DNA from 3 places in the Caballeronia sp. GACF4 genome. Region 3 is predicted to be linked to each of the others. Evidence: predicted binding sites of a transcription regulator. Region 3 holds the regulator's gene; each other region holds the start of a gene.
What was found. Region 3 encodes LexA, which represses DNA repair genes until DNA is damaged. Its sites were predicted from a motif close to ACTGTATNNNNATACAGT; they were not measured.
Positions count from the first base shown of each region.

Region 1: the regulator LexA is predicted to act here: its motif matches at 1,250-1,267, upstream of NCR40_RS14105 (DUF2471 family protein).
Region 2: the regulator LexA is predicted to act here: its motif matches at 1,390-1,407, upstream of imuA (translesion DNA synthesis-associated protein ImuA).

Region 1 is NZ_JALQDW010000015.1:26,118-29,393, forward strand. Features, by position in the region: gene NCR40_RS14095 (glycine C-acetyltransferase) at 1-233, opposite strand, end outside; gene NCR40_RS14100 (helix-turn-helix domain-containing protein) at 392-994, shown strand; gene NCR40_RS14105 (DUF2471 family protein) at 1,295-1,651, shown strand; gene NCR40_RS14110 (DUF2252 domain-containing protein) at 1,686-3,128, opposite strand.
Region 2 is NZ_JALQDW010000039.1:7,464-10,739, forward strand. Features, by position in the region: gene NCR40_RS29425 (SOS response-associated peptidase family protein) at 1-555, opposite strand, end outside; gene NCR40_RS29430 (hypothetical protein) at 605-961, opposite strand; gene imuA (translesion DNA synthesis-associated protein ImuA) at 1,428-2,141, shown strand; gene NCR40_RS29440 (Y-family DNA polymerase) at 2,065-3,276, shown strand, end outside.
Region 3 is NZ_JALQDW010000005.1:136,189-139,464, forward strand. Features, by position in the region: gene NCR40_RS06765 (sulfate ABC transporter substrate-binding protein) at 1-630, opposite strand, end outside; gene lexA (transcriptional repressor LexA) at 900-1,577, shown strand; gene NCR40_RS06775 (hypothetical protein) at 1,745-2,071, shown strand; gene NCR40_RS06780 (DUF2939 domain-containing protein) at 2,230-2,847, shown strand; gene NCR40_RS06785 (universal stress protein) at 3,007-3,276, opposite strand, start outside.

The sequences.
Region 1 (3,276 bases), on a different contig from region 3:
GATGCCATGCCAAAGCCATCTGCTTCAAGTCCGGCTTTTGCGGCATCGACCAAGCGAGCGTCGTTCGCAAGACCGAGATAATTGTTCGCGCAAAAATTGAGGACGGTGCTCCCGTTGGCAAGGCGGATCTCCGAGGACTGCGGGCTAGCGATGACCCGCTCGCTTTTGTAAAACCCGGCGGCGCGAATCTCGTTAAGCGTAGTTTGCAAATGGGAGAGGTATCGGTCTTTCATCGGCATCTTTCTAGTATCCGGCTGTTCGAGAGTAGATGCAGACCAGCCAAGCTCGGCCACACCTTTAGCCCTGTTATAGTTCATTCATTGCATTGGACAGGTTCGGTATTTCGAACAAATTTCCAATATATCGAACACTCTAAAGGAATGCAGCGTTCATGACAAGTTCTGTCACAAGCGGCAAGGCCGGTGATTCCTCAGCCAGCGGAACTGCGCCACCACGCGTTGGCGAGCAGATTCAGCGTCTACGCAATGAAAGGAAATTGACACTCGATGACTTATCCAGGGCCGCTGGCGTTTCGAAATCGATGCTATCGGAGATCGAGCGGGACAAGGCCAATCCGACGATTGCCGTGGCGTGGCGGCTAACGAATGCATTGGGTATCAGCCTCGATCAGCTATTTGCGCAGCAGAAGGCCGGTGACGTCATACGCGTTGCAGGTCCGCATGAGATTCCTACGTTGAATGGTGATAACGGCGGCTATCAGCTTCGCGTGTGGGGACCGATTGAGTTGGCTGGAAAATTCGAATGGTACGAGCTCACGTTGCACGCGGGTGCGGCGCTCATCTCGGACGCGCATGAGCCAGGCACGCGGGAGCATTTGACCGTGTTAAATGGCGCGATCGAAATCGAAGCATCAGGTGCTGCGAAGCGACTGAAGGCGGGGGAAACCGCACGATACGCTGCCGACGACGGTCATGTCATTAGGAATGTCGGGCGAGGCGAAGCAAAGGCTTTGCTCGTGGTTATACATGGGTAATGGCCCGACTCGCGAGTCTGCGGTTTTCCGCGAGCAGGTGCTCCGCCTCTCCTCCAGCGCACAGCAACGGTGGCATGGCACTTCTTTATGCGCATAAATTTCTGGCGCGTCCTGCGAAGACGTAGCATCCGTCTGCGTCGCGCGGCCGCCTTACGTGACTCGCCGCGCACTCCCACGCAGGACTGAACCGCCCATAAGCGAAACCGCACATACACGCAAGGCGACTGGCGAGACCCTACTTTCATGGCGGCAAGTACTGTATATTTATACAGTACAAAGACCAGTCGGAAGGGGCGAATCATGGAGTCGAACGGCGAGCATCTCAGCAGGAAGCAGTTTGCACGTGCGGTACAAGATCTGGACCGCATTACGCGACAGATTGCGGGCCGATACATCGATCTGGGCGTGCCGTTGACCTGGCGTTTGCTGCACGCCATCGAAGCGGAAGCCGTGGCGGACCTGGGCTTCGCTGGCCGGCACGAGGCTGCGTTGCGCGAACTTTTTGCCCGCCCCGACGACTTCCATTTCCCCGAAACCGACGACGTGGTCGATGTCGCCTCTTCCGACGCTTTGCCGGCAGTATTCGCATTCGCCGTCGACGCCTACGAATGCGCTGCACGACAAGGCCGACCGCAACTGGCCATCGCCGCACACTGACATGGGAACGATGCACGCCGCACATCGCTAGTCATTAGGCGGCAAAGTCCGCCGCCATGTCCGCATCCGTGCGCGCCATAAGTCTGCCGCTGCGGCAGGCCAAGCGGAACGCGTCGTAATCTTTTTCGACTTGATCCGCATAGGAGCTCGCGTATCGGACGAGCACTTCCGCCATGCGATCACCAGAACCCAGATAGCCGGAAATCTCAAGCGCGCAGCCGCTTGCCTTGGCATGCGCGCGCGCGAGCGCCCAGCCGCATAGCGACGCGTATCCGCGAAAGGCCTCGCCGCTGAATGTTTCGAGGTCGGCGGATATTTTCATGTCGCGCAGTTGGCGAACATAAAGCGGGCGTCCAACCGGGCCCGACGCCCAGCCTAGAAAAGGATCGCTCGCCGCCTGCATCAGGCGTTGCCCGTGAACGATGCGATGCCCGTCGTGCGTATGTTTCGTCGCGCCGACGTAGCGCGCCACCACGGACGTCGATGCCTCTTTCAACTGCAGGAAGAGCGCCTTACCAAGATGATCGGTAAGCAACAACACGAAGCATCGCGTTCCGACACTTCCCACTCCAACCACTTTGAAAGCGATGTCCTGAAGCGCGAATTGCGACAAAAGCGCGGCGCGCTCGGATGTCAGCGTCGAAACGTAATCGCGTATGAGCGGAGTCAGGATCGTGTGCGAATCGCCTTCGAGCTTCATCCACTCGTCGTCCTCGTCGACGAGCGTGCTTGCGCCGCGAATATGAAAGATCGCGGGCGGCGCGTCGCGAATTCGCCAGGCATCGCCCGATCGATCGGCGAGCTTCGGCAGCAGCTTTTCATGCGTGCGCCGGCTCGCGCGTTCGCTACCGCGCTTGATCCGACGTTTCACGTCTTCGTTTTGCACATCGTCGTACATCCTGTCGAACGTAATTCGTTCGTACCAAAGATCCAGCACGCCCATCTCGGCATACTCGCGCATGTGCTGCTGATAGCTCTGGGCCGCTTCGAAGCAGAGTGCTTCAGAGCCCGCACGCCCGTGGCCCAGATGCCTGCCCGCGACCGCCACGCTCGCGACGAGTCGCTTGACGTCCCATTCCCATGGACCTTGTGCGGTTTCGTCGAAATCGTTCAGATCGAATACGAGCGCACGCTCGGGAGTCGCGAATCCGCCGAAGTTTGACAGGTGGCAGTCACCGCAGATTTGAACGGTCAATCCACTCGAAGGTGTACTAGCCAGATCGTGCGCCTGAACAATCGCGCTGCCACGAAAAAAAGCAAATGGCGATGCCAACATGCGGCCGTATCGCAGCGGAATCAGCGCAGGGACGCGACCCATGCTGCTTATTCGCAGCAACTCGATGGGATCGCGATCGATGTCGCCGACAGCCTCTTGCGTGCCTCGTGGTGTTCGCTGACGCGCGGCACGTCCGCTAGCCCGGCGTTCCTGCCACGTCGACGTCGATTGCCCCGAGTCTGATGCGAAGCCTTCGCCCATGGATCACCTCTCGTTATTATTCGAAGTACGTCACATCGAAAACAGTAGTCGACGATTGCAAACACCGCTACAAGACACTTCACCACACTTATCCTGAAGAGTGCCCTTGACGGAATCAGTCCGAAGTCCGACGCTGTTCGCAACGCAA
Region 2 (3,276 bases), on a different contig from region 3:
TTCGAGATTGTCGAGCCGCGCATTGTAGGTGCCGGGGTACTTCACGTCGTAGTTGGCCGGTTTGCCTGCGATTCGGCACTGGTAGCGCATCGGCTTGATGACGTACTCGCCGTTCTCGATCACTAGGACCGGTGCGAACGTGCCCGGGAAAATCCGTGCGTCGCGCGGCCTAAACTCGGTTCGGTTCAGGTCCGCCAGGCGTCGCAACGAGGCTTCGATCTTGGCAGTCGCGATCCGCTTGCTTTCGGTAGCGGCTTTAGTGATTTTCGTTTGCAGCGTGCGTTCAGCATCTGCAAGACGCGTGCGCTGCCTGAAAAGCTCATGCTCGATCTTTGAGGTCTGCTCGACATTGAACCGATCGATGAATTCTTTGATCTGGCGTTCGTCGTCGCTTTGTGGTTCGCGAAATGCGTCCTCCATCGCCTTCGGAATCTTGGCCTTGCTGCCTTCGGCGCGCTCCCAGAACAAGCGCGCAAATTCACGAATGTCCATCTGCGCGCCGAACATCTTGACGTATTTCCGGTAGTCCGCCTGAATTTGGGCCGAGTAGCACACTGTTGTCTCCCTGGGTATTGACCTTCAGTCCGATCGTGAAAAGGGGTCGCTAGCTCGCCGTGCCGGTGGCGTCACGGCACAGCCGCATCATCTTCTGCACCACCGTGCTTGCGTGATTCAGGCCCATGTCATCCGTGAACAGTGTCTGCACGTCCGATTGGCGCACGGCAATGCCCGCCCCCTTCAGATCGCGTCGCGCAATTTTGAGGGCCAGTTGGCCGATGCGGATGCGCGCAAGCCAGTCCATCATGACGAGATTGCGCTTAAGCCAGATGCGGCAGCTCTCCACCACGTGATCGACGCGCCATTCGTGCGTCAAAGCGTAAGACGCGGCTACGGTCGCCACCAGAAAGCAGAGCAACTCTGCACGTGCGCCAGTCAGTTCGTCGATATCAGGTTTCATCATGTCGATCCTGCTTTTCCTCCGTATTTCCACCATGGTACCGATCGGCCGACCTCAGTTGCAGATGCGGACGCGCTGCGGGCTTTCAACGGCGGCCTACCGTCGTAGGCTGCAGCGCGATCCCGTGCCAATGCATGACTGGTCGCCCCCCGGAAGTAATGGCGAACACGCACGCTGCCGCCGATTCCGAGCGATTGAAATCATTAAGAGGCTTCGTTTGGAAGGCGCGCCGTTCTCCTGCGCAAAAAAGGTCGCGGCCGCTTTTTCCGCGCGAAACGCTTCATGCATGGTCGCGGCGTCGAATGCGCGACGTAGCCTGGGCACGACTTCGGCGATCCGCCGTGAAGTATCTGGGATAAGCATATTGATCAGCTTTTTTCGGTTCCAGCTAAAAGGGCGCAATTCACTGCTTCATTTTGCGCTAAGATCCTACTGTACATCCATACAGTGTTTTTGAACCTCCTTTGCCATGGCCGCTCTGCCCAAGCACATTGAAGCGATCCATCCCGCGATTTGGCGTGGGTCGCAACTTGCGCGGGCCTACGGCAAGACGATCGACACCGGCTACGCGGCCCTGTCGGCGGAATTACCCGGCGGGGGCTGGCCCATTGGCTCCTTAGTCGAGTTGCTCATCCAGCAGCCAGGAATCGGTGAAATGCGCTTGCTTAATCCCGCGCTGATTGCCGCGAGCCAACGACCGGTCGCGCTGCTGCAAGCCCCGCATGTGCCGAACAGCCTCGCCTTTGCCTACTTGGGTGTGCCGCTGAACAAGCTCACAATGCTGCGCGCGCCAAAGACTGCGGATGCGCTCTGGTGCGCCGAGCGCGTACTGAACGCACGAAGTTGTGGCGCCCTGCTCTTCTGGCAGCAGCACATTCGATCTGAGGCGTTGCGGCGATTGCATCTGGCGGCACAAGCAACCGAAACGCTCCTGATTCTGGTTCGACCGCTCGCCGCCGCCCAGGATTCGTCACCCGCGACGTTACGACTGGGGGTGCGGCCCGCCGACGGCGGCATCGTTGTCGACATCATCAAGCGACGAGGACCCACCCGAACCGAGTCACTCTCCATCCACCTTCAACCGTCTCCTATCTTGCTCAGCCCCCATGGCCGTATTCGTCGCCATCTTCCTGCCCCGGCTCTCGCTGGAGGTATTCCGTCCGAGGTGGTCGCCACCGACTGAACACGGATGTGTGGTGCTGGAACGCGACAAGGTCATTGTGCTGGACCAGGCAGCACGAGACGCGGGGGTGGGGGTGGGAATGAAACGAGGAGGTGTCACAACGCTCGCGGCCGATGCGCTGATGGTTGACCGCGACCCGATGCGTGAGCACGATGTACAGCGTGAAGTCGCCTTTGCCTTGCTTCGCTTCTCGCCGCAGGTCGCCATGCGCGAGGAAGAAACCCTCATTGTCGATGTCACCGCCAGTCTTCGGCTTTTCGGCGGCATTCGACAGGTGTGCCGGCAGATCAACGAGACGGTCAGGACGATCGGCGTCACCGCCCGCATGAGCGTAGCGCCGACCGGCCAGGGCGCGTGGCTGCTCGCCAAGCGCGGGCGCAGACGCGTACTCAAGATGAGTTCGCTCGAACGCCACCTTGGCGTGCTGCCTTTCGTGGTGGTGCCGGAGATTCGGTCGTTCAGCGACTGGTTCAATGGTCTCGGTTGCCGAGTGCTCGACGATATTCGACGCCTGCCGCGTGCAGGGCTTAAAAAGAGGTGTGGCGTGGACTTATTGGAGTCGCTTGACCGCGCCTATGGCCTGTCTCCTGAACTCTACGAGTGGCTTGAGTTGCCACCCGCTTTCAGCGCGCGCACCGAACTGCCCGATCGGGTCGAGCATGCCGAGGCCGTTCTCTTTTCCGCGCGCCGTCTGATCGTCCAACTGTGCGGCTGGCTGAGCGCGCAGCAACTCGCGCTCTCGCAGGCCACGATCACGCTGGAACACGAGCGCGGTCGCCAGGCCATTGAGCCCACGCAGCTCGACATTGCGCTTGCCGAACCCACCTGGCACGAGGAACACCTGGTCCGCCTGCTCAGAGAGCGACTTGGACGGATCGAGCTCGAAGCAGCCGTCATCGCCGTGCGGCTGACGGCATCCCGAGTCCAGCCGGCTGAGCCGCCGAGCGATTCGCTGTTTCCCGACCCGGGCGGTTCGACGGAAGATCACAACCGGCTGCTCGAATTGCTGGTGGCGCGCTTGGGGCCTGAGAATGTCCTGCGGCCTGCGCCCACCTCAGACCACCGGCCTGAACACGCCAATCAGTGGATACCGGTCCAGGACACCGCCCAAGCGTGTCCGCCCCCGGCCGAACTT
Region 3 (3,276 bases):
GGTCGCGCCGCGTGCGCCGGAATCGAGCACGCCTGCGTTCTTGTAGAGCTTGGTCACGAACTCCTTCGCGGTCTCTTCGTTGCCGCCGGGCTTGTGTTGCGCATACGCCCACGCCGCCAGATAGTTCCAGCGCGCGCCGCCCGAGGTCTTCGGGTTCGGCGTGACGATCGACACGCCCGGCTTGGTGAGATCGTCCCAGTCCTTGATGCCCTTCGGGTTGCCCTTGCGCACTAGAAACACAATGGTCGACGTGTACGGCGATGCATTGTCCGGCAGACGCTTTTGCCAGTCCGTGCCGACGATGCCCTTGGAGGCGAGCGCGTCGATGTCGTAAGCAAGCGCAAGCGTCACGACGTCTGCCTGAAGCCCGTCTAGAACCGCGCGCGCCTGGCCGCCGGAACCGCCATGAGATTGCTTGAAGGTGACCGTTTCGCCGGTGTCCGCCTTCCACTTCTTCGCAAAGGCCTGGTTGAAGTCCTGATACAACTCGCGCGTCGGATCGTACGAGACGTTCAGAAACGACGTGTCCGCGTGCGCGGTCGCCGAGATTCCGAAACTCGCCGCCGTGATCGCCAGCGCGGCAAAGAGTTGTTTCGCGCCGCCCTTCAATCCAGCCCTGATGCTATGCATTCCCCGTTCTCCGTCTTATCGAATTGACGGAATCAGTCTAAAGGCGAGCTTATATGATTAGAAATAATTGTTTCTCACTTTTTTAGATGCAAAAGTGCTAAAGCAAGGTTTTTCGCAGTCCGAGCGACAAATAGCGACTGTTTGAGCGCGTTGCAGCCTTGTCAGTAAAGGATCTGGCGACGAACTTCAAGTAAAGCTTGAAAAGCTCGAAATACTGTATAAAAATACAGTCATCTGTCCATCCATACAGTGCGCCGAGGCTCCAGCAAGTGACCAAACCCTCAAAACTTACCGCGCGACAGCAGCAAGTGTTCGAGCTCATCCAGCGAGCCATCGACCGCACGGGCTTTCCGCCCACGCGTGCCGAAATTGCTGCCGAGCTTGGCTTCAGCTCCGCGAACTCCGCCGAGGAACATCTGCGGGCACTGGCGCGCAAGGGCGTGATCGAACTCGCGGCGGGTTCGTCGCGTGGCATCCGCCTGTTGGGAGGCTCCGCGCGCATCGACCGTTCGGACGATCTTCCGCATCAGTTCACCTTGCCGCATCAGAGCATCATGCAGTTGTCGCTTCCGCTGGTCGGGCGCGTTGCGGCGGGCAGCCCCATCCTTGCGCAGGAGCATATTTCGCAACACTACGCGTGCGACCCTGCGTTCTTTTCGGGCAAGCCCGACTATTTGCTGAAGGTGCGCGGCTTGTCCATGCGCGACGCGGGCATTCTCGACGGCGACCTGCTTGCCGTACAGAAGCGCAATGAAGCGAAAGACGGGCAGATCGTGGTCGCGCGTATTGGCGACGACGTCACGGTGAAGCGCTGGAAGCGCCGGCCAGATGGCGTGGAATTGGTCGCGGAGAATCCCGACTACGAAAACATCTTCGTGCGCTCCGGCAGCGGCGACTTCGCGCTGGAAGGAATCGCGGTCGGGCTCATCCGCTCCGGCGAGTTCTAACGTACGACTCGAGCGCGCGGCGCGTCAACACCGCCGCCCGCTTCGCCTCCTCGCCCTCGCGCGACGCGGCACGTTTCAAAAATTACAAGCATGACGGCCACCGCTCGCGGCGTGCCGCGGTGCGTCCTATCGTCTGTCGTCTGTCGTCCGCCGTCTGGAGAGTCATCATGGAACGTTTCGCCCGTTTGCTGCCCTTTCGTCAGTTTGGCCGTCTGCGTCATTTGCGCTCGCTGATCTCATGCGCCGTGGCGCGGCCTGAAGCGGCGCCCGATCTCTTCGACGAGATGCCCGCGTTGCCGTCGCGTCAACCCGCCTTCGCCCGTGTGTCGCTCAATAGCGCGGTGCATGCGGAATCGGAACAGCGCGCGCCGGTGCGGGTGTATCGCAGTGAGTCGCGGGTAATCATGGTCGGCAATATCGGCGAGGTGTCGCGCATGATCGACCGGTGTATCGACGAGGAACGCGCCGGCGTTAGCAGCGGCATTCTGGCCTGAGCGCGGTAGAGCGTTTGCCGAGTGAATTTGAGTTATGTGTAATGCAGGCAGTCCGCAATCTATCGGCTGCAAGGAATGAAGCTCGGGATATATCCGGCGTGAACATGGTCAATCGTTCTTTCATGTCACCCATGTCACGCCGGGGGTCGTTCCTTCGCATGTCCCGCACTACGCGTTATTTCGTCGCCACGCTCGTTATTCTCTTCATCGTTGCAGGGTTAAGCCTTGTCTATGCGTCGCCCTATATCGCGCTGAACCGCGTCAAGCACGCGGCCGATGCGCGCGATGCACAGACCGTCAACGAATACGTCGACTTCCCCGCGCTGCGTGAAAGCCTCAAAGAGCAAGTCGGCGCACTGCTGACGCGGCGCGTCGATATCCAGAAGAGCGGCAATCCGCTCGCGATCATCGGTGCAATGATCGGCGCGGCGCTCGTAGGGCCGCTGGTGGATTCCTACGCTACGCCCGAAGGCGTCGCCGCGATTTTGAATGGCATTCCGCCGCGCGGAGATCCAGGCGAGCATCCACCCGCTATCGTGCCACCGGTTCGAGACGGTCAGGCGGCGGCGAGTTCACCGCCTTCCGAAGCGGCATCGAGCATGGTTGCGACTCAAGAACCGCCGCGACAACCACCGCAGACCACGGCCGGATATCGCAGCTTCGATACGTTCGTGGTGACCTACCAGCACGGTGCCGGCGATGCGCGGTACTCCGCGATCTTTCATCGGTACGGGTTGATAACGTGGAGGCTGGTCGCGGTTGATTTGAACGGGTGAGTTCGTTGTTGGACAACCTTTAAAGTGCCGGTAAGCGCTTCATGGATTTCTTGCGGCGTTAAGCGTGCGCTGCCGTCATTCAAGGCTACGGCAACTGGCGCTGATAGCGCAAAACAGCACTGGCCCGACGCAGGCCAGCCTCATCGCGCAAACCTATCCTCAAACACTTACTTCGGCCCGGTCCGGCTTCGCCGCATAAGCCGCCTCATCTTCCGCTTCGGCCGACTCACCTGCCTGACAAACCGCAACCAATATGCTGCATGACACGCGATCGAGCAGCGGTGTGTTGCCCGCGCCCATCCACCAGCGCGCGAGACCGCTGCGGCATCGATGGCCGACCACGACCAGATCGACCTTGAGACTTTCCGCCAGCGTGGCGATTTCATCGATCGGATGCCCGAATGCGAAATGGCCCTGCGCCTGCAAGCC